2 linked regions of the Proteiniborus sp. DW1 genome follow. The protein of the gene in region 2 interacts with the protein of the main gene of each other region in a pairwise test. Links are inferred from orthologs where the notes say so. Each region holds a gene or a part of one and is shown on either strand. Other genes may lie near its edges. The genes, in order: cysE and cysK.

Evidence for each region.
Region 1: the proteins of cysK (region 2) and cysE interact in binary tests that used the Escherichia coli proteins (3 or more experiments, as listed by UniProt). The link is inferred for Proteiniborus sp. DW1 from one-to-one orthologs.

What each region holds. Positions count from the first base shown.
Region 1 is NZ_FMDO01000052.1:946-8,370, forward strand. What follows is about bases 3,317-6,277. They hold cysE (serine O-acetyltransferase), read right to left. Parts: upstream 5,153-6,277; coding sequence 4,481-5,152; downstream 3,317-4,480. Other genes in these bases: cysS (cysteine--tRNA ligase), read right to left, coding at 3,317-4,494; gltX (glutamate--tRNA ligase), read right to left, coding at 5,665-6,277. In the rest of the region: RNA polymerase sporulation sigma factor SigH, read right to left, coding at 1-198; DW1_RS12705 (NYN domain-containing protein), read right to left, coding at 273-794; 23S rRNA (guanosine(2251)-2'-O)-methyltransferase RlmB, read right to left, coding at 796-1,551; thyX (FAD-dependent thymidylate synthase), read right to left, coding at 1,878-2,642; DW1_RS12720 (Mini-ribonuclease 3), read right to left, coding at 2,658-3,089; more of cysS, read right to left, coding at 3,094-3,316; more of gltX, read right to left, coding at 6,278-7,146.
Region 2 is NZ_FMDO01000039.1:13,199-30,136, forward strand. The notes cover bases 5,948-8,893. They hold cysK (cysteine synthase A), read right to left. Parts: upstream 7,907-8,893; coding sequence 6,989-7,906; downstream 5,948-6,988. Other genes in these bases: nadE (NAD(+) synthase), read right to left, coding at 6,205-6,927; DW1_RS09970 (sulfite exporter TauE/SafE family protein), read left to right, coding at 8,057-8,422; DW1_RS09975 (sulfite exporter TauE/SafE family protein), read left to right, coding at 8,419-8,775; DW1_RS09980 (CoA-binding protein), read right to left, coding at 8,800-8,893. In the rest of the region: DW1_RS09935 (YebC/PmpR family DNA-binding transcriptional regulator), read right to left, coding at 1-530; DW1_RS09940 (ABC transporter permease subunit), read right to left, coding at 703-2,031; DW1_RS09945 (ABC transporter permease subunit), read right to left, coding at 2,031-3,071; DW1_RS09950 (sugar ABC transporter ATP-binding protein), read right to left, coding at 3,073-4,686; DW1_RS09955 (DUF3798 domain-containing protein), read right to left, coding at 4,791-5,924; more of DW1_RS09980, read right to left, coding at 8,894-9,195; DW1_RS09985 (YigZ family protein), read right to left, coding at 9,259-9,906; DW1_RS09990 (NUDIX hydrolase), read right to left, coding at 9,983-10,417; GTPase HflX, read right to left, coding at 10,870-12,165; sporulation protein YunB, read right to left, coding at 12,258-12,902; DW1_RS10005 (penicillin-binding protein 1A), read left to right, coding at 13,224-16,157; DW1_RS10010 (stage V sporulation protein SpoVABEA), read right to left, coding at 16,204-16,761; spoVAE (stage V sporulation protein AE), read right to left, coding at 16,782-16,938.

The sequences.
Region 1 (7,425 bases), on a different replicon or contig from region 2:
CATTCCTTCTTGAATGATATCCTCCTTATCTGCTCCAATTAAAAAGTATGATCTTGCCTTAGCTCGTACAAAGTTTTTATACTTTTTTATAAGATATTCTAGTGCCTCAGGGTCACCATCTCTAGCATCTTCAATTATTTTTTCATCATCCAAAGCTTCATCTGATAAGTCTTTATACATACTTAGTCCCACTAGCATCCCCTCCAGCAATTTGATAAAACCCTCTACGCATACAATCATTATATATTTATTTAGTATTGGAGTCAAGCTATTTACTTATTCTTTCTGAGTTTTTCAAGTTTTTCTAAAGTCTCTTTATCTAATCTTCCAATTAAAAGATCATTTGTCTCATTAGTTACTTTATTCTTTTTTCTAATCATCTCTTTGTAATGTTCCACTTCAAGCTTCAGTTCTCTAGCTGAAATTCGAGTTCCTCCTCTACCTATTACCACTTGTTGTTCGATCCAGTCAGATGTAGCCACTCGTACTTTTTTTGCCCTTCCAATTGCATCTAAAGTTCTTTCTATGTAGTGGTCTGCACTTTCCTTTTCCTTTGTATATACTATCTCAATACCTTTAAGAGTTTCTTTCTTTTCCATGCTTCCTTTTACAAGATGTGCATCAAAAACTATTATTACCTTTATACCTGTATATGACTGATACTCCGCCAGTATATCAATCAATTCATTTCTTGAAATCTCTAAGCTCTGCTTTGACAACTCTCTTAGATTGCTCCAGTTGTTTATGATATTATACCCGTCAACAAACAAATATTCCTTTGCGCTACCTCTCATGTCATTCTTTTAAGCCCCTTTGTCTCAGCACTTCATACATCATAACTGAAGCTGCAACTGAAGCATTTAAGGATGATATTTTTCCGTTCATCGGTATCTTAACTAAAAAGTCGCATTTTTCTCTTATCAATCTACCTATTCCCTTTCCTTCACTACCTATTACTATCGCTATAGGACCTGATAAGTCTCTATTAAAATAATCCTGCTCCCCATCCATATCGGCTCCGTATATCCATACTCCTCTCTCTTTAAGCTCTTCAATTGTAGAGGCAATATTAGAAACCTTTGCAATATTCATGTATTCTACTGCTCCTGCTGAAGCTTTTATAACTACTGGTGTTAGACCTACGGCTCTTCTCTTAGGTATTATAACACCATGAGCTCCTGCACATTCTGCTGTACGGATAATGGCACCCAAATTATGAGGGTCCTCTATTTCATCTAGTATTATTATAAAAGGGTCTTCGTTTTTGTCTTCTGCAGCTTTCATTATATCATCTACTGTTTTATATGAATATGGAGTTACTAGTGCTATAACTCCTTGATGGGCTTTGGTTTCTGACATTGCATCTAGTTTTGCTTTTTCTACATATTGTATCACTATTCTTTTTTCTTTTGCCATACCGATTATTTTTTGTATGGAGCCCTGTTCTGAGCCTTTAGCAATTAGTATTTTATCTATTTCTCTTCCGCTTTTTATGGCTTCTATTACTGGATTACGACCTTCTACATAGCCTTCTTCTCTCAATTTCTTCACCTCTTACCTTTATCCTTGAATTTTCACTAAAATACTAAAATATTGTAAATTAGAATCCGTATGTTGAAAAATTAGATAAAATACTAAGCGAACATTTGCAGGGCACGACTATAATTCTTAGCGAATAGAGGTGAAAAATCCGTTAAACAAACAAACTAAGGTAAGGTCAGCATACGCTGACATAAGGAGTTACGACGAAATCAAAGATTTCTGTAACTCCATTAACCGAAGCAAGTTTGCAAGTTGTAGGATTTTTTACCGGAATGAGCTATAGAATTATTCGTGACCGAAACCGTGAGCGTGTATTTTGTCTAATTTTTCCTAGCCTACAGATATTTAAATTTCTCCCTTACTTCTTTTATCTTCCCACAAGTCATTTTTCCCTCTGGGCATGGACCATTAACACAACCTGGACCTGAGTATTTAAATAATGATGGGGCAACTGCTTTTACTTGTCTTAGCATTTCTATAGCTAGCTGTCTTATTTCCCATTGTGCTCTATTGCAGCATCTTTTATTAAAAAAGTTAAATAATGCTCTTGCATTCATTGTAAATACAATCTTGGTTTCACAGGCATTAGGAAATACATACCTAGCATCTTCGATGGCCATTTTCTCTGCATCCTTTCTAGCCTTTACTTCACTATAACCTTCTTGAATCAGCTTTTCATAATGCTTAGTAAATAATAAGTCTGTCAACTCATTATAATATTTTTGGTCTTGCTCCATAGCTTCTATGAATTTTGCTTTTGCTTCGGGTATGGCTTCTATTGATGGTGGAATTATATACTCAAATTGCTGCAGTTTTACATATCTCTGAGATTGTTGAGAATACGATGCTCCAATTCTATGTCTCACTAATTGATGAGTCAAAACCCTACTTATGCCCTCAACTCCAAAAGTAAAAGAAACATGTTCAATTGGTGATTCATGACCTAACTCCATAAGCATTTCGATAAAATCCTGTGTTTTTCTATCATCTAGTTTTTCTTCAATATCTTCTACTCCTACTGCTGAATAACATAGCTTTGCAGCAGCAGCTATTAGTTTTTCTGCATCCTGTGTATATCTTAGCAGACTTACCCTAAGCATTTTCACTCCCCCTTATTATTTACATTCATTCTCGTTTATTATCATACTAAAAATCTCCAAAATTCTCTCGTTTCTTCCATTAAGATACAAAAAGCCTATAAGAGTTTCAAAGCCAGTTGCATATCTATAGTCTAGCAAGTTAGCATTCTTAGGTGCAGAACCTGATTTTGCATTTCTACCTCTTTTAACCATTTGCCATTCTTCTTCTGTAAGCTTATCCTCTAGAAAATGAGTTACATCTGCCTGTGCTTTAGCTTTTACATATTCAATAGCTTCTTTATGAAGCTCATTGACAGACATATTCTTAGTTCCTATTAAGAATGTTCTTATAAAAAGCTCATATACTGCGTCTCCTATGTAAGCAAGCTGTAAGGGAGATAGCATTTTAATGTCTACTCCCCAGCCTTTACATATATCTTTAAGTCCATTAAATAAATCTTTGCCCATTCTATTATCTAACCCTCTTCCACTTTACTCCATCTTTTGTGTCCTCTAGGATTATACCTTTTTCTTTTAAGTCATCTCTTATTTGATCGGCTAATTTAAAGTCCTTGTTTTTTCTAGCTTCTATCCTTTTCTCTATTAGCTCAGCAATTTCCTCATCCAATAGCTCTTCTTCTTTATTTAGTATATTTAATATCCCACTGAGCTCCATCAATACATTATGAGTATATACTACTAACTCTTTAGGTGAATCATGATTTAATTTAGTATTACCTACTTTTATTATCTCAAATAGTGATGATATGGCATCAGCTGTATTTATATCGTCCTCCATACTGTCAATAAACTTTTTCTTTAGCTCAATTATTTCTTCTTTGATTATATTATCTTCATTTGTTAATACTTTTTCTTCAGTATTGTTAATTAAATATTCTAGGTTTTTCTTTCCATTGTATAACCTATCTAGACCATTTTTAGCCTGCTCCACAAATTCTCTGCTAAAGTTTACAGGCTTTCTGTAATGAGCTGAAAGTATGAAAAATCTCAATACTTCTAAATCAAATTCCTTGCTAATTTCTCTTACTGTAAAGAAGTTCATTGAGGATTTTGACATCTTTTGATTTTCCACATTTATCATTGCATTGTGAAGCCAATAGTTAGCAAATGGTTTCCCTGTAAGGCTTTCGCTTTGAGCTATTTCATTTTCGTGGTGTGGAAATTGCAGGTCCTCTCCGCCTGCATGTATGTCTATAGTATCTCCTAAATACCTTCTTGCCATTACAGAACACTCTATATGCCAGCCTGGTCTACCTTTTCCCCAAGGACTATCCCATGCAGGCTCTCCAGGCTTAGCTCCCTTCCATAAAGTGAAGTCCATAGGATTTCTTTTGATTTCATTAACTTCTACTCTAGCTCCTGATACTAAGTCTTCAATGTTTTTCTTGGAAAGTTTACCATAGTCATCTAGCTTAGTTATATCAAAGTATACGTCTCCATTAGCACTATAGGCAAAATCTTTTTCTACAAGCTCTGTAATAAAGTCTATTATGTCTTTAATATGCTCAGTGGCCTTTGGATGATTTGTAGACTCTTCCTTTAATAATAATCCCTTTGCATCCTTTAAATATTCATCTATAAATTTTTCTGCAATTTCTTTTACAGTAGTTCCTTCTTCATTAGCCTTATTTATAAGTTTATCATCTATGTCGGTAAAATTCACTAAATAATCTACTGTATAGTTCTTATATTCTAAATATCTTCTTAATACGTCAAATACTACTAGTGGCCGCGCATTTCCTACATGAATATAATTATACACAGTTGGCCCACATACATAAATAGTAACTTTGTCTTGTTTGATTGGCTTGAATTCTTCTTTTTTTCTTGTCAGCGTATTATAAAGTTTCATTATTTTCCCTCCCTGTTAATTTGAATACCTGCTCTTCTAATTTATTTATTCTTTCCCTCAAACTTTCTAACTCCTGTGCCACTGGGTCAGGAAGTCTTATTTGATCAAGATCTATGCAGTTTTCTGCTAATGGGATCCTCTTGTTTTCCTTTACTACCACTCTACCTGGAACTCCAACTACTGTACAATTTGGCGGTACTTCTTTTAGAACTACAGAGCCAGCTCCGATTTTAGAATTATCACCTACTCTAAATGGTCCCAGCACTTTAGCTCCACTACTTACAACTACATTGTTTCCTATGGTAGGATGTCTTTTCCCTACATCTTTCCCTGTTCCTCCAAGAGTTACTCCTTGATATATTGTTACGTTATTCCCTATTTCAGCAGTTTCACCTATGACTACACCTATTCCATGGTCTATGAAAACACCTTCTCCTATTTTAGCTCCAGGATGTATATCTATTGCGGTTAGAAATCTAGCTATTGTTGATATAAATCTGGCAATAAAGTAGAGCTTTCTTTTATAGAACCAATGGGAAACTCTGTGAAACATTATAGCATGAAGTCCTGGATAACAAAGTAGTACCTCTAATAAACTTTTCGCTGCTGGGTCTCTTTCCATTACGGCTTTAACATCTGCTTTCAAATGTTTGAACATAGATTCTCCCTTTCCTTTCTAATACTTAATCTTAGTTGGACTAGGTCCTTTCACAGTCTTGAAACTCAAATCTGTTCTCTCCCATTCAGTCACATAAATTTGATGCTCGCCCAGTTTGACCTACCAGCGATTTTCCGAAAAAAGCGTTCGGAAAATCGGGTTAGGTCATAAAAATAACCGCCTCAATACTATTTGTAAAGAGACGGTATAATCCCGCGGTTCCACTCTAATTGAGCATATATGCCCCACCTTGTAAAAGCAATAACGGCGCTTCCCCGGCTAACCCTACTAATATTTCAGGCAACAGTTCAAAGGTGCACTTCAATCTAAAATTGACATAAGGCTTCTCTCAGCTTATAAAAGCCCCTCTCTGTATGTGTATTAGATTTACTTTACCTTATCATAACCTTTATCTCTAATTCAATGTTATGATGTTATTATAATAGTTTACTAAATGTAAGTAAATTTATCAATACTTAATCAATAATCTTAAACATAAAATTATTCAAGCATTATTTAATGTGGTTTTTTACATATTCTATGCGGCTAAGTATATTTTGTTTCCCTAAAATTAGAATAATCTTATCTAAGTCTGGTCCATGAAGCTGGCCTGTTAAAGCGGACCTTATTGGCATAAATAGATTTTTGCCCTTCACTCCAGTGCTTTTCTGTATTTTTTTCATTATTGTAGTAGAAAATTCTTCATCTATTTCGTCTATTTGCGATAGTTCTTCTTTAAATGCTTGTAGCAAAGAAGGAACTTGTTCTCCTTTAAGCATTTCAATAACTTCTTCATTTTCTGGTTTTATTTCATTGTCAAAATAGAACTGAGCTTTTTCTACTATCTCTCCCACATAAGATATTCTTTCTTGAAGTGTTGATACTATAAGCTTTATCCAATCATATCTGCTATCCACATCCTCTTCACTAATATAGCCTGCATTTAAAAGATGTGGTATAGCTAGTTTTGTGATTTCATCTATATCTGCATTTCTTATATAATGTCCATTTACCCAATCTAGCTTATCTTTATCAAAAATTCCACCTGTATTTGAAACTCTCTCAAATGAAAATTGTTCAATTAACTCATCCATTGTAAAGAACTCTTGATTACTCTCTGGACTCCATCCTACTAATGCTAGATAGTTTATAATCCCTTCTGGCAAATATCCTTTAGCTCTAAAGTCTTCTACTGAAACATCTCCGTGTCTTTTGCTAAGTTTTTTCTTTTCTTTATTCAATACTGTTGGTAAGTGTACAAATTCTGGTGTTTCCCATCCAAAGGCTTCAAATAAATATGCTTGCTTTGGCGCTGATGGAAGCCATTCTTCTCCCCTCACTATATGAGTTATTTTCATTAGATGGTCATCTACTACTACTGCAAAGTGATAAGTAGGAAATCCATCAGATTTAATAAGGACTTGATCATCTAAATCCTTGGTGTTTATTGTTATCTTTCCTCTTATTAGGTCATTAAATACTATATCTCTGTTCTTTGGAAACTTAAGCCTAATTACGTATTCTTCTCCTGCTTCTATTCTTTTCTTTGCTTCTTTGATGCTTATATCTCTACAATGTCCATCATATCCTAGCATTAGCCCCTTTTCCTTCTGTTCTTCTCTAATCCTTTCAAGTCTTTCCTTGTCGCAGAAGCAATAGTAAGCATGTCCTTTTTCTAATAACTCATTTATGTATTTCTTGTATATGTCAAGTCTTTCTGATTGAATATATGGCCCATATTCACCTTTTTGAACTATTTTACCGTCTTCTATAAAGACTCCCTCATCATGTACTACGCCAGCCCATAAAAGTGAATTTATTAAATTCTCAATGGCATCGTCTACATATCTTGATTGGTCTGTGTCTTCTATTCTAAGTATATATTTTCCACCCTTATTCTTTGCAAACAAATAATCATATAGTGCCGTTCTTAATCCTCCTATATGTAAATACCCTGTAGGACTAGGTGCATACCTAACTCTCACTTGAGACATACTAAAACCTCCTATATATTTTTCCTGTTCATATTTGTATATTATATAATACTAGCTTTTTAGTATCAAGAAATATTGTTTTCTTTGTATCTAATATATTAAAACCTCCTAATAAGGTAGAACACAAGTAATAATATAATAATATGTACCAACCACCATCCTACTGATAAAAACGAAAACCTGCTTCTATAATGTAACCTTCTCCTATTTCTCTCCATTTTTCTCCTCCTAATAACCTAATAGATAGTATTAGGATTTACAAAACAGATAATCTATATT
Region 2 (16,938 bases):
GTAGTAGTGATTTCAAAGTATTCTTCTTCTGAGCTAAAATCCTCTGCTCCTGCTTCAATAGCTTGAAGCATTAATTCTTCTTCATCTATATCTTCAGCTCTATCTACAATTAAAAGTCCTTTTCTATCAAACATCCAAGAAACGCAACCTGTAGAGCCTAAGTTACCGCCAAATTTATCAAATGCATGCCTCACGTCAGAAGCCGTACGATTTCTGTTATCAGTCAAACATTCAACAAAAACAGCAACACCTGCAGGACCATAGCCCTCATAGGTAATTTCTTCAAAATTAGCTCCTTCTAGGTCTCCAGAACCTTTCTTAATAGCTCTTTCTATATTATCGTTAGGCATGTTTTCCGCCTTAGCTTTTTCAATTGCATTTTTTAAGTTCGTATTATATTCAGGGTCAGGTCCACCTTCTCTAGCTGCTACTGTAATATATCTTGCAAGTTTTGTAAACAACTTTCCTCTCTGAGCATCAGCTTTTCCTTTCTTGCGTTTTATCGTAGACCATTTAGAATGTCCAGCCATTTTAAATCCTCCTTAATTGATTCTGAAAATATTTTAGCATATTTTAATAGCTACATCAATGTATAGTTAGATGGTATTTGTTTTAAATTTTATATTTTTGCATAAAATTCTTTGTTATTATATCATTTAATTTAATAAAATAAAAGACGAATGTAAAACACTCGTCCTTGTATCAAGAATCTAGTTTGTTTTGCATCTCCATACGCTTCCTCCATGCATGGAGCCCCAGTGAAACTCCTATTACACCATATGCGACAAATGCCCTAAAGAATTCACCTATTTGAGCTTCACCAAATAGATTCTTACCAGCATTAGGAGAAACAATAAATAATGTATGAAATAGAATTACTCCTAGTAATGCTTGCCCGACTGTTGCCTTTGATACAGAAGCTCCCCCTATTAACAAAGCCGCAATTGAAAAAGTTGCAATTTGTACATGACTTCCATAAGTGTTTAATGTTCCTAGGTTTTGTAGAAAGATCAACTGTCCCCAAGCAGCAAGTACTGTAGATATGGTGATTGCTAATACTCTTACTTTATTCACATTAATACCTGAAACCTCTGCTATATGCTGGCTGTTTCCCACTGTTCTAAAATCCTGTCCTAACTTGGTTTTTACAATTAATATATTGAATAAGCATAGTAATCCTATAAGCAATGAAGTTATTATTGGTAATTCTAGCTTTTTTAACATTTTTATCTCATTAGGCAGTGTATTAATGAACATTATTGAAAAACTTATTACCACTATTACTAAGCTAAGTACTAGATTTGTAACTTGTTTAAATTTATTAGTTTCCCCTTTTTTATTTTCTTTTTTCCTTATTAGTTTGTATGCAAAAAATCCTGCAGCTATTATACCTGCAAATAACAGAACATTAAATAAAGGTAGTTTTAATATATTATCAAGAGAATACATGATTCCATTATTTCTTGATAAATCAACAGAGTTTCTGATTCCAACTCCATCGGGTAGTATTAGGTCAGGATTTTTCATAGGTATTAAGGTACCTACAAGAAATAAGAATAGAAACTGATATAATCCATTAGCAAAGAAGCCAACTATCATACTGGCTATCATCTCTTGACCCTTAGTTTTATTTAGAAGTCTCCCTGTTAAATTGCCAAATAAGATAGCTAAAGGCAAAGAAATAACTGCACATAGAAGAAATCCATATATACCAGGCACACCAAAATGTGTTACAAAAATAATCGAAATTTGTGCTGCCATTGCTCCTATAGTTATGCTAAAGTTTAGGCCCATACCTGCCAATACAGGAATAATTAATGCTAAAACTAGAAAAGTATCTCTAGTAATCCTTGTCAACAACTCATTAGCTATGAAGAATAAAGGCAACTTCGAAACTATAACACCAGTGAAACATATAACTATAAAAAGAATTGTAACACTGTTATTTATCATAATATCCCTTAACATACGGGATAACTTACTTTTTTCTTCCACTTTCATTATGTCTTGTATTTTATTCTCCATGTTCATCACTCTTCACCTCCTACCTTAGTAAGTGCATATAGAATAATTCCATTTTGCACAATAGCTCTCAAAACCTCAGATAGGTTTCCTGCTGTAATTATTAGATTTGCTACAGGGAGCGATATAGTTAAAAGTCCCTGAAATAGAAATGTACCTAATATTACATGATATATTTTAGCTTTTTGAGCAGATGCCCCACCGATTAAAATTGATGCTACTGCAGGAAACGCCATCATTAGAGGACCTTCATAAAGCTGAATAAAACCATAGCTTTGTGAGTATACGATTATACCTATTGCTCCTAGCACTGTAGAAAGAATGATACCTAGTATTCGTGTTTTATCAACATTTATACCTGAAGAAATAGCAAATCTGGGATTATCTCCTGCTGCTTTCATGGCTACTCCTGTTTTACTTCTAGTAAATAAAAAAACAATTAAACATAATCCAAAAAAGAATAACAATAAACCTGTAGGAATTTTAATCCCCGCAATTTTAAACTCCAAAAATTTATTTAAAATTTCTCCAAATGTAGAATCAAGGGCAATAGTAACTCTTAAACCACGACCAATTGGCCAAACCATTTCTGGATGTTTGAATGGTAATAGGATCCACAATATACTCATAAAAGATACAATTGAAAAGCCTGTATATGTTGCCACTAACATTTCTGAACCTTTGATTCTATTTAGAAGCATACCATATACCCAGCCAGTAACTATTGAGAATGGAAGTGAAAACACTATTGAAGCAATAAATGAACTACCACCTGTAAACCCAAACTCAATAGCTAAGAGACTACCCACTAGTCCACAAATAATACCAAGAGGCAAAGCGAAGTTAGGTCCTGTTCCAGATTGTATTGCAGGAACCATAGCTAGAACCATGACTCCATACATTCCAAACCTTCGTAATATATCAGACATTAGTGTTGCAAAAGATAGATCCATTATAACTGCCGTAATTAGTACTAATATGAAAAACAAGCTTATAATTATCCTTGGTAGTCCAAATTTATTGGTAAATCTCTTTATAGTTTCAGTCATATTATAAAGCCTCCTTCCTGTGCATCTTGTGATATTCTCCCGCCATCATAAGACCATAATCAGCATCACTATCTGTTGGCTTAAGAATTCCTTCTACTTTACCTTCTGAAATAATTGCAATCCTATGGCAAATGCCACGCAATTCAGCAAGCTCACTTGATGTCATAATTATGGTCATTCCTAACTCGGTATTCAATTTTACTAGCAAATCCAATACAAGCTTTTTAGCACCTATATCAATTCCCCTCGTAGGCTCTGATACAAACAATACTTCTGGCTCAAGTGTTAACGCTCTTGCAATACAGACTTTTTGTTGATTACCACCACTTAATTTACCAGCTAATTGTTGAGGTCCTGTACATCGAATATCTAGTTCCTCTATCATTTTTAATGCATGTTGTCTAATACCAACATTGTCCTTTTGTGTAAACAATCCAAATCTTTTTAGAAAATTTCCTTTTACCTGCATACTCGTTATAACAATATTATTTTCAATTGAGGATTCTAAAAGAAGCCCTACTCCTCTTCTATCTTCAGATAAAAAGGCAAATCCACGATTTAGAGCTGCTTTTGTATCGTTAAGATTAAAGGGGGTACCCTTTACATAAACTTCCCCAGTAGCTGGATAGAGACCCATAAAACCATTTGAAATACCGATCTTACCTTGGCCTGCTAACCCCCCAATACCTAATATCTCACCTTTTTTTATATCTAGGTCAACGCCCTTAACTTGCTCACCAGGCATATTAACTTTAAGATTTCTTATAGAAATTAGTGTTTCTTTGTTAGCTAAGTCAAGTTCTTCTTCAGATTTTTGTGATATCTGTATCTTCCTTCCCACCATTAACTCTGCAAGTTCTGTTACAGTAGTTTCTTCTTTTTTTCTTGTTGCAACAACTTCACCATCCCTTAGTATCGTAATATTATTTGCTGCTTGCATTACCTCATCTAGTCTATGAGTTATAAACAATATTGATATCCCTGAAGCTGTTAGTCTTTTCATAGCTTCAATTAAATTATCCGCCTCACTTTCTGTTAAAACTGCAGTAGGTTCATCAAATACTAAAAACCTAACATTTTTCTTATCTATCTCTCTAGCTATTTCAACAAATTGCATATATCCAACTGGTAATCCTGCAACCTTTGTCCATTCTTCTATATTCATCCCAAGAGTATTTAGTGCTTTTCTTGAATCATTGGCCATAGCCTTATAATCAAGAGACTTTAATCTACTATCAGATTTTCCAAATAATCTACTTATGAAGTTATGTTTTGTAATTTCCCTATTTATCTTAATATTTTCTGTTATTGTAAACCCTGGTATAAGCATAAACTCCTGATGTACCATCCCAATACCATACTCCATTGCCTCTTTAGGTGATTTTATTTCTACCTTTTCTCCATTAAGACAAATTTCTCCTGTGAAACCTCCTGATGAATATATCACTGGCATTCCGAATAGAATATTCATCAAAGTTGATTTACCAGCACCGTTTTCTCCTAATAGTGCATGTACTTCACCAGGTTTTACAGATAAATCCACACCCTTTATAACCTTGTTTCCGAAATATTCTTTATGTATGTTTTTCATCTGTAATGTGTATCTTGCCTCCATCTAGATTCACCACCCTATAATTTTGTTAAAAATGTAAGGCTGCCAACCTAGGCAACCTTACATTCCTAATGAACCAAGCTCATTTTGCATAATAACATATATGTCTAAAAATTTAAGAAATCAAGTAGAACCAGCTGATAATTGTCATAAGTGACTCCATTCTCTTCTAATGCCATAGTCTTTATATCAACTTGTGCATAATCTTTAAATAGTTCTTGAATTTTAGGAATATCTACTTTGCCTTCAGTATTACCATTTATGTATTGAATTGCATACTCAGCACCAGCTTCTATAAACATCATAGCAACAGGTACTGGCCATGTGGAAAATCTTCCTGTACCATTTTCTTCTGCTATTCTTTTTTTGATTTCTTCAACCACATAGTCTATATTACCTTTTTTGTCCTCTGGAATCTCAATTCCTAGAGCTGAAGGAAATCCATGATAAGGTGATGGACAGCATGGTTGTGGATATATTGCTCCCTCATCTAGTGCAGCTTTAATTAGTGGAACTTGCATTGCACAGTTAGTACTGAAAAATGCAGTGTCCTTACCGTATTGCTCTACCATTCTTGGAACGTCTTCAAGAATAAATTGTTGAGCACCTGATGTTCCTGCATCACCTGTTGGATCTGGAGCCGTAGCATCTACAAATTGCAGACCTATTTCTTCACATTTTTCCTTCATTAAATCTCTTCTTGCTGCAAGAAGTGGATAGGACATGTGTCTTGGGAATGAGTAGTGAACAAAAACTTTTGCCCCTTGTTTTTTAGCCTGTTCAGGTATAGTTGTTCCCATGGACACCTCATCCGCTTGAAATACAACATCAGCCTTTTCTGCTATCATCTTTGGATCTTCCCCTGGTACTCCAGCTATAATTAATATATCTGGATTTATTTCTCTAACTTTATCTATTGCAGCTGCAGTTCCAGGAACTGCCTGAACAAACAATAGAGCCTTAAGATCTGGATCTGATGCCATACTAACTGCGTTTGCTATTGTTGTTTCTTGTTCATCCATAAATTTATCTGGATATGTCATATGGATGATATGCTCTTCTCCATACTTTGCAAGAACATTTTGAGCTGCTCTATATTCTTCTTCATTTTGTGATACAGTATTAGTCATAATGCCAATTTTCCACTTTCCATCTTTTGCTGTTGTAGTTTGATTGCCACATGCTACTGTACTCATAATTATAATTGTGACTAATAAAAACACAATAACTCTTTTAAACATTCAGACTCCCCCTTTTAAACTAATTTTTTAAGTACAAACTCACTTTTGATCTATTACAGCATTACCTTTATACTGGCTTGTATAATACTTATGCAAAAACTTTGAATATTATAATAAAAAATTAAAAATGTTGTTAAAAGTATTTAAATACTAAATTATATTTGAATATTAAGTAAGTAGTATATTAATCTTCTCTATACAAAAAAACGCTTTGTTTTTAATGCTCTGTATATTCTGAACACTTCTTTCGGTAAAAAAAATAAAAGGTAAAGATTAATCTTTACCCTTTTCTTGTATACATCTGTGGAAATCTTCTTTTATGCGCACTTCTATTATACATTGCCTCTATTCTTTCTTTTACACTATCTTTAGCTTCTCCAGTTTTAATATAACCGTCTAATTCAGAATAAGTAAATCCCATTTCTTTTTCATCTGTTTGATTTTCCCATAATCCAGCAGTAGGAGGCTTATTAATAATAATTTCAGGAATATTTAAGTATCTTGCTAATTCAAATACTTCTTCTTTTAGAAGGTCTATAATTGGTAATATATCGACACCGCTATCCCCATGCTTTGTAAAATAGCCAACAGTAAATTCACTTTTATTACTTGTTCCAGTAACTAAATACTTTTTTATTTGTGCATAATAATACAGGGTGGTCATCCTAAATCTAGGCTTAATATTAGATAATGCTAAAATATTATCTGTACTTTCTAACTCAGTTAAATATAAATCATATACACTACTTAAGTCTACTTTTTTTGTTTCAAGGTCTAAGGCACAGGCAACTAATCTAGCATGTTCTTCGTCTTCAGGATTGCTATGACAAGGCATGATAATTCCTAGCGATTCGTCTGGAAATGCTCTCTTAGCTAAAGCTGCTACAACTGCTGAATCTATTCCCCCACTCAGACCAAAGACTAAACCTTTTGAACCTGATTCTTTTACTCTATCTCTTAACCACATAACAATATCTTCACATAGTTCTTGTATATTGCTCATAAGTTTACCTCCAGATAATTTCTAAAACAAATATAGCATATTTTATAAGTCTAAGCAAACATTATTCGAATATACCTGTACTTAGATATCTTTCCCCATTATCAGGTGCTATGACTACTACTCTTTTACCTTTTCCCAGCTCTTTTGCTTTCTTTAAGGCAGCAAATATAGCTGCACCAGAAGATATACCTAATAACAGACCTTCCTCTCTAGCTAATCTTTTAGTCATATCTATTGCGTCTTCATCCTTTACTCTTTCTATTTCATCAATTATCTCTAAATCAATAATTTCAGGTATAAAGCCTGCTCCTATCCCTTGAATTTTATGAGGACTTGGATTTCCCCCTGATAAAACCGGAGATTTATCAGGTTCAACAGCTATTATTTTCAGATTTTTAACGTTTTTCTTTAATATTCTACCTGCACCTGTTACTGTTCCTCCAGTACCTACACCTGCAACGAATGCATCTATTTTTCCCTCTGTTTGTTTTAAGACTTCTATACCTGTGGTTTCGAGGTGTTTTAAAGGATTATGTGGGTTTGCAAATTGTTGAGGCATAAAATAATTATTATTTTCTTTAACTATTTCATTTGCTTTTTCTATTGCTCCCTTCATTCCCTTTTCACCAGGTGTTAAAATAAGTTCAGCTCCATAAGCCTTTAGTAAATTTCTTCTTTCCATAGACATTGTATCAGGCATTACTAATATTACCTTATATCCTTTTGAAGCACCTACCATAGCTAACCCGATACCAGTATTTCCACTAGTAGGTTCAATAATAACAGAACCTTCTTTCAATTTGCCCTCTGCTTCTGCCTTTTCTATCATGTTTAGTGCAATTCTATCCTTTACACTACTGCCCGGGTTAAAATACTCAAGCTTTACAAGTACTTCTGCCATACTATCATCAACTATTTTATTAAGCTTAACTAAAGGTGTCTCCCCAATTAATTCCACAATACTATTAACAACTTTCATATTTATCCTCCTTAATTCCTAGTATTCATATATGTTTTTAAGTATATCTTATCTAATATTTTTGTCAAGTGAATAAGTTCTAACTTTTTTAGGAAAAGTAATATTTATATAAGCTTACTCTTATTATATAAATTTATTCTAGGTGGTTTTATGGTTTTTAAAAAAAGCAAAACTAAATTACTACTAATTGGATTTATAATAGGACTAGTTAATGGACTATTTGGTTCTGGTGGTGGTACCATTGCTGTTCCAGCCTTAGTATTTATACTAGGGCTAGAGCAGCATAAAGCACACGCTACTGCCATTGGTATAATATTTCCCCTATCTCTTATTAGTTCTTTTTTATATTTTAGACATGGTGTACTAAATTTAAAAGTGGCTGGAATAGTAACTTTAGGAGGAATTATAGGAAGCTACATTGGAGCAAAAAATTTAAATAAAGTACCAAGCAATGTTCTAAAAAAGATATTTGGAGCTTTTATGATAATAGCAGCTATAAGGATGGTTATATTATGAAATTATTTTTAATAGGCTTATTATCAGGAATAATTAGTGGGATGGGGATAGGAGGAGGAACCATTCTTATTCCAAGCCTGATAATATTTTCTAACCTTAACCAACACCAAGCTCAAGGAATTAATCTCACTGTCTTTATTCCCATAGCAATTGTTGCTCTAATAACTCATTTTAAAGAAAAGAATATTAATTTGAAAACTGTCACTCCTATATTTTTTACTGGCTTACTTGGCGCATTTATTGGCTCATTGGTTGCAATGAAAATGACTCCATCTTTTTTAAGAAAAATATTTGCAGTTTTCTTGTTTGTCATGGGAACATATGAAATCCTCAAAAAAAACACAAAAAAATAGTCTCTATAAAAAATAGAGACCTTATCACTCTCCAAGTTCAACTAAAACACATACATTATAGGCTATCTTAAAGCCTAACCTTTCAGCCTCTGAAACTAACTCTTGGTTTACTGCACCTGGTTGACACCATAGATACTCTATCTCTAATTCTTTGGCTATAGGAAGTATGTTAAAAATTGACTCAGGGGGTATTATGAAGTTAATAACATCTGGCTTCTTAGGAAGCTCCATCAAAGAATTATAACACTTTTTACCATCTATTTCATCATAACTTGGATTTATAGGATAAGTTTCATACCCACTTTCCTCTAACTTTTTCCATACCTTGTATCCAAATTTCTCCTTTTTTGCAGTAGCACCTATAACTGCCCATACTTTCTTTTCTAGCATTTTCTTTTTTAGTGTTTCAATTTTTTCCATCTAAGCACCTCCTAGTTTATCATATTTACCCAAGAAGAATTAAATTTAACATAATAATAACCTTTACTTTACTATATTGTTATCTTTCACTGAATAATACCCTTCATCTATTTCTTCATATGTCATTCTTGAGCTAGTTAGTTCTGTAAGCAGGTTAATTAAATTCGCTGTGTTTTCTGTTTCACATAAAATTATTAAATTAACAGCATCATCATAAATTACATCGCTAATTATATATTCAAGCCTTAATAATTCATTTTCTACCTTTCCATAAAGAGTATAGTCAATCCTAAACTTCATTTTTTTATAAAGTACTTTATCTACTATGAGACCTGCTTCAAGTCCTATTTTTGCTCCTTTTGTATAGGCTCTTACAAGACCTCCTGCTCCAAGCTTTATACCTCCAAAATATCTAGTAACAACAACTACTACATTCCTTAAATCTTCTTTTTTTATTACTTCTAAAACAGGGATACCAGCTGTTCCGCTAGGTTCACCATCATCACTGTATCTCTGGATATTATTGCTTTCACCAAATACATATGCATATACATTATGGGTAGCATCCTTGTGCTTTGATTTGATTTCCTGTATGAAGGCTATTGCTTCATCTTCACTTATAATTGGCTTTGCATAACCTATAAATCTTGATTTATTTATGATAATCTCATCACTTCCAAAACTATGTATTGTTCTATATTTAGTAAGCATCTCGTTTATCCCCTCCAATTCATAGTTAAATTATATCATTATTATATAAAAAAAATAAAGGGTAGATAATCTACCCTTATACCAAAATAGCTTCCTTCTCTTTTAATTTTAAAAATTTTCTATAAGAAAGGCTTACTAAAGACTTATCTTGACTATAAGTTATCATATCGATAGCTTCGTCAACATTATAAAAGCCTGCCTCTAATATCCCACAATCTTTGTTAACTACATAATTAGTGTCCTTAGCTTCCATGATGAACCATGTTATTTCATTACATACTGGTTGTTGCCTAGAAAAAGAATAAAATTCGTAACTAGTTTCCCCGGCTGTAGATATAATCTCCACATCAAGCCCTGCCTCCTCTTTGACACGCTCCATTGCTGTCTCAGAAGCTAAGAAACCATCACGAATTTTACCTTTTGGTAGAACCCATTCGTTTTTTTCATTTTGCATAATGAAAACCTTTTCATCATGGAAAACAACACCACCTGCGCAACTTCTAAATATCATGGTAAACGCCTCCCTCTTCTTTTATATTAATAATACAATAAGTTTTGAACAATTTCAATACTTTTCAGAAAATTTCATATTTCATTAATTTAATAATAATATGCTTCAATTAAGTTTTTATATTCATAATAAATAATTCTTTTTAAAAAAACTTGACAATTTGAGCTTAAGGTAAGCTCATGGATAGAATTTATTATAGTTTTGATGACTCTCATTCTTCTGTTTTTACTGCTGTTATATATAATTATTACCAAAAAACTAAAAGCTTTAAAAGAATATATACCAACCATTCCTTACTTTTAACACATTGTCTAAGCAAAAATAGGGTAAAATCTGTTTTTTCCCAGAAGGCTACAATTTGTAGCCTTCTGAAGACCTATAGCTGCTTATGTAACTTTGAAAAACTATAATAATTTTTTTCAAATAGATTCAAATACTAAAGAAACGATTTATTAATCCTCACTACTAGTAACAACAAACCGTTTATACTTTTCATAATCAATAGAATCTAGTGTTGTAGTAATTAAGGTCCCTCTCTCTTTATATTCATATCTTTCAACCTTTGTATTGTCAAATAAATAATTTGATAAGCCTCCTTCAAAGTACGGCACTAACAAATCCACTTTATAGAACTTTTGTGGCAAATTATCTTGTATCATTTGAACTAAAAGTTCTATATTGTATCCAGTTTTGGCTGATATTTTTACAATTGGTCCTTGGATATTAGCAATTACTTCGTTTTTCACAATATCTGCCTTATTAAAAACAGTTATTATGGGCTTATCTAATACTTCTAAGTCTTTTAATATATTAAGAGTTGTCTGAGTTTGAATATTTATGTCTTGATTAGTCATATCTATAACATGTAAGAGTAAATCTGCATACTTCACTTCTTCTAGTGTACCTTTAAAAGCTTCTATTAGCTTAGTAGGAAGCTGACTTACAAAACCAACAGTATCCGTAACCAAAAAGCTCTGGCCATTTGGTAGCACACTTTTTCTCAAGGTAGTATCTAGTGTAGCAAATAGCATATTCTCAACATAAACTTCCCTATCTTTGCTGTATCCTTCATCAAGCTTTGTAAGACTGTTTAGTAATGTTGATTTACCTGCATTGGTATAACCGACTAGTGCAACTATAGGTATTTCGGACTCCTGTCTTTTTTTTCTTTTAATCCTTCTTACATTTTCTAATTCTTTCAACTCTTTTTCAATATCAGTGATACGACGAGAAATATGCCTCCTATCCGTCTCAAGCTTTTGCTCTCCTGGTCCCCTAGTCCCAATACCTCCACCCGTTCTAGACAGTTGCTTTCCTAATCCAATTAATCTAGGTAGCATGTATTTAAGTTGAGCTAATTCAACCTGAAGCCTACCTTCTTTGCTAGTGGCTCTTTTTGCAAAAATATCTAGTATTAAATTAGTTCTATCTATTATTTTCCTGTTTAAAATTGATTCAAGATTTCTAATCTGCGCTCCTGTAAGTTCATTGTTAAATACTATGGTATCAATATCTAATTCATCACAGCATAAAGCTATTTCTTCTGCTTTACCTTTACCAATATAATATGCTGTATCTATTCTGTCCTTGTTTTGAACTACTTCACTTACTACTATTCCCCCAGCTGCATAAACTAGCTCCTTTAATTCATTCATAGAACTGTCTATATCAATATCACTTTTTTTATCTAAGTTCACGCCTACAATAAGTACCTTTTCTTGTTTATCAATATTTTGAATATCGTGCATTATTTCACCTCTTAAGAGTATTTTTTACTCATCTAGTAATTTTAATTATATAATAATAGTTATATAATTCAAGTTTTATATTATCTGGTTGCTTAGTCAATAATATTAGGAACCTCTTCTTCGGGTATAAAAACATAGCTCTCAGGTACATCTCCAACTATAATTGTTTCTGCAACTGGAATATTTGTCACTATTTTAATAACATCAGATGCAAGAGGTACTATTACTCTTACTTCAGTAATTATAACTAAATATACTTTATGTATAGTCTGATTTATTCCAGACTCAATAAATTCCGTAGTAAAGTCTACAGTTACGGTTCCTTGAGGAACAATAGTAATATTAATATTGGGTCCCTTAATTAGCTGTGAATTAAGAGCATTACCTATGGGGATCTTAACTGGTTTAGCTGCAACATTTCTAATATTCTCTTGTACTTCTAAAGCTACGTCTGAAGCAATGCTGTTCATCATTATAGTATTAGCCTGCATCATAGTTACTTTACCATCTTTATCAAAGTTAACAAATATGAGATCCTTATATTTAATATCATCTTTTATTTTATTCTTTACTGCCTCGTTTATAGCTTGTGTTGCAACTTTTCTTGCTTGGACTTCTGACACTGCTAAAACAGTAGGTTTTATGTTTTTGTCTATCCAAACAAATCCATATATTAATAAAACAAAAAAGATAACAGTGATAATGAATAGTCTGTTCTTTTTATTTCTTCTTTTCAAAACAACACCCCTTCTACAATATATGTAATTAATTTTAAATGTTTAAAATAATTAATAATATTGTTCTTATATAATAGAACTTTTTTGCAATAATTATAGTCATACTATTATGAATGGAAGCAATAAATAATGGTATACTCCTAATATATTAAATAATTTAATTAATATTATTCTATATAACAATTTTAAGACCAACACAATAGTAGAAGAACATACATTCGTTTTTTAGTGCTAATATTATTAACAAATTATAAGTATTATGATATAATTTCTATGATATAGGCTTATGATGTTTCCACCTATATATTAAGGAGGTTAGTTATGACACAAGAAAATTCAAGCAAAGACAGCAAAAAGAAAAAAAATAGAAATAAGAAAAAGAAGCTAAGTATTTTTAGACTTATCATAGTATCTTTCTTAATAGTAGGCTTCATTGCAGCAGGAATAGTTGGGGGATATGTGCTTGCTGTTATAAAAACAGCCCCTAAAATTGATCCTACAAGCATTGATGATTACCTACATCAAAACTCTTATATTCTTGACGAAAACGGTAATGTTATAGAAAAATTGCTTACTGTACAAAATAGAACTTCTGTAACCCTAGATAAAATACCTAAGAATCTTCAAAATGCCTTTATTGCAATAGAAGATGAGAGATTTATAGACCATATAGGTGTAGATATTAGAGGTATAATGAGTGCTATTGTAGATAATATTAAAGCAGGTGCAACAGTTAGGGGAGCAAGTACTATAACTCAACAGCTAGCTAGAAACCTTTATTTGACACATGAAAAAAAGCTAGACCGTAAGATAAAAGAAGCTTATCTGGCTATTCAAATTGAAAAACAGCTTACAAAAGAGCAAATTCTAGAAGCATATTTAAATACAAGCTATCTAGGCCAGGGTGCATATGGAGTTCAGGAAGCTGCACAAACTTATTTTTCTAAGGATGTAGGTGATTTAACTTTAGCCGAGTGTGCATTAATAGCTGGGCTTACTAAAGATCCTAATCATCTGCCCCCATACAAGCTTTATTTACCAGATGATGTCGATGATGATGACGATGTAGTCGGTCAAGTAGATATTCTGGGTACCAGATATATTGCTGTATATAATCCAGCTCCTATTAAGAGACAACAAACTATACTATATAAAATGAAAGAGTTAGGCTATATTAGTGAATCAGAGTATGAAGAAGCTATGAATGAGGACATAAGAAGTGCTATTAAACCTGGCAAAAGGGAATTGATGGGAATTACTTCTTACTTTGCAGATTATGTAAAAACACAGGTTTTAAATGATTTAATTGAAAAAGCAGGATACACACAAGAAGAAGCTGAAAACAAACTCTATAAGGGTGGTCTTAAAATCTATTCAACTATGAATTTAGAAATGCAGCAAAAAGTTGAGAGAGCTTATGAAAATTTTGGAGAAATCCTAGTTGGTGGAAACTTAGACAAGATTAAAGGTCCTATTCTTGTTGAATGGTCTTTAGATAAAAACAAAAATATTATTGGTGAAGATAAAAAAATTGTTCTTTACAAAGAATCAAATCTAATAGATGAAAATGGCTATTTAATCATAGATTCAGGAACATACAACGTAACTGATGATGGTGATTTAGTTATTAAAAACAATAAGCTAAATATCTATCCAAAAACTATTGATATTGAAGATTATTATACAATAGATGAGAAAAAGAATCTTGTTAAGCATGTAGTAGGTTCTTTAGCTCTTACAATGGATAACTATTATGTTAGCGATAATAAAGAGCTTGTCATTAAAAGTTCATATCTTGGTGATAATAAGGATTTTTATAAAGTAAACGAGAATGGTACTCTGTTAATTAATCCAAAATACTTTCAAAACAATGATAAAAATGGCGTAGTTCAACCGCAGTCTGCAACTGTTGTCATAGATTACTATACTGGTCAGATAAAGGCCTTAGTTGGTGGGAGAGATGTTGAAGGGAGCAGACTGTTTAATAGGGCACTTTCACAGCGTCAGCCAGGTTCTGCAATCAAGCCTATTGCAGTGTATTTACCTGCATTAGATAATGGCTTTACTGCTGCAAGTGTTATTGATGACATACCTCATTATAATCAAAACGGAAAATTATGGCCTAGAAACTGGTACACTGGTTATCGTGGGCTAATGACACTAAGAGAATCCGTAGAACAATCTGTAAACGTAAACTCTGTCAAGATGTTAAGTAATATTGGTACTGATATTTCAAAAGAATATTTGGCAAAGCTAGGCATAATAAAAGAAAATGGAAAGGATAGCTTTGTAACTAGACAAGAAAATAATAGAACCAATGACGAAAATTTATCTGCTTTAGGTTTAGGGGGTATGACTAAAGGTCTAACTCCATTAGAAATAGCATCTGCCTATGGTGCAATTGCTAATAACGGCGTAGCCATTGAACCTATAGCCTATACCAAGGTATTAGATAGATATGACAATGTTATATTGGAGAATACTCCTAAAAAAACAAAAGTAGCATCTCCAGAAGCATCTTACATCATGTCTGACATTTTAAGAACTACTGTATATAATGGTATTGCTGGAAGAGCCAAACTAAAAAACAATTTACAAATACCTGTAGCTGGAAAAACAGGTACAACACAAGATCAAGGTGATGTATGGTTCGCAGGATATACCCCTTATTATGTAGCTGCAGTTTGGATAGGAAACGATTCTCCTCAAATTAAATTATCAAGGGGTAGTGTAATTGCATCAGAGTTCTGGTCATACATCATGACTAATATTCATGAAGATTATGAGCCTAAGAGCTTTTCAAAAGTCGATAATATCATCACAAAGCAAATATGTAAAATATCTGGTAAACTTGCAACCGATTTGTGTGCTCGTGACCCAAGAGGAAGTACTGTAAGGACAGAAATATTTGCCAAGGGAACTGAGCCCACTGAAGAATGTGATATCCATGTAGAAGTAGCGATAGATACTAGCACAGGTAAACTTGCTTCAGAATATTGTCCATCAGAATTAGTTGAAAACAAAGTATTTATTAGGCGTACTCCACCATATAACCCAAGTGAACATAATGGATTGGTGCCAAATGATTACCAGTATACTGTACCTACTGACGAATGCGATATACATGTTGAAGCTCCAGTAGTAGATGATGATAATTGGTTTGATTGGCTTGATTATTGGCTCAATAACAATAGTGACAATAACAACGACGACGACTCATATGGAGATGATAGCTCAGATTCTAACGATGATTAATTAGTGATACTATCAAAACTAGAGACCAGTCACTGGTCTCTAGTTTTTAATTTATTATACTTCTATTGACTATTTCCTTTAGAGCTTTTGTGATTAATGGTGCTCCATTAGTATATCTATCTACACCAAAAATTTTGCCAATATCACCAATTCCAATAATAAGTGGAACTGAAAAACTATTCAAAATATCTACTGTATCCCCGTACAATATTTTAGTATCTGTTTCAAATCCATTCTTATCTACAGCATTTTCTACAATCTTGCCAGTATGATCAATAGAAAAATCAACCTCAATCCCCTTTACGCCCTCAGTATTAGATGCTACTGCTATAACTCCTAACACTTCAATATTTGGGTTAGTAAGTAGATGGGCTAAAGCCTGTTCACCTTTTCCTAGATTGGGATCTCCAATATCATCAACCATAACTACTACAGGGTCGTATAATGCTGATTCAATTAGCTTTGCTATTTCTTCACCACTTATTGGAGTAGGATTGCCAGCAGATCTAGAAATACATCTACCCCCAATATTCATAGTAGCTCTTTCTACTGCTTTTTGTGCAACTTCATCTCCATCTGTAACAAGTATTATTTTCCTTTTCATTTCCTCTCTTCTACTCCTTATTATTCTTTAGTCTTTGGATTGAAAATAACAGCCATAATATAACCAAAGAAAATTGCTGCAGCTACACCTCCAGCAGTTGCAGTTATTCCACCAGTAAAGGCCCCTATTATTCCGTCCTTTTTAACCGCCTCTATTACACCCTTACCTAATGCATAT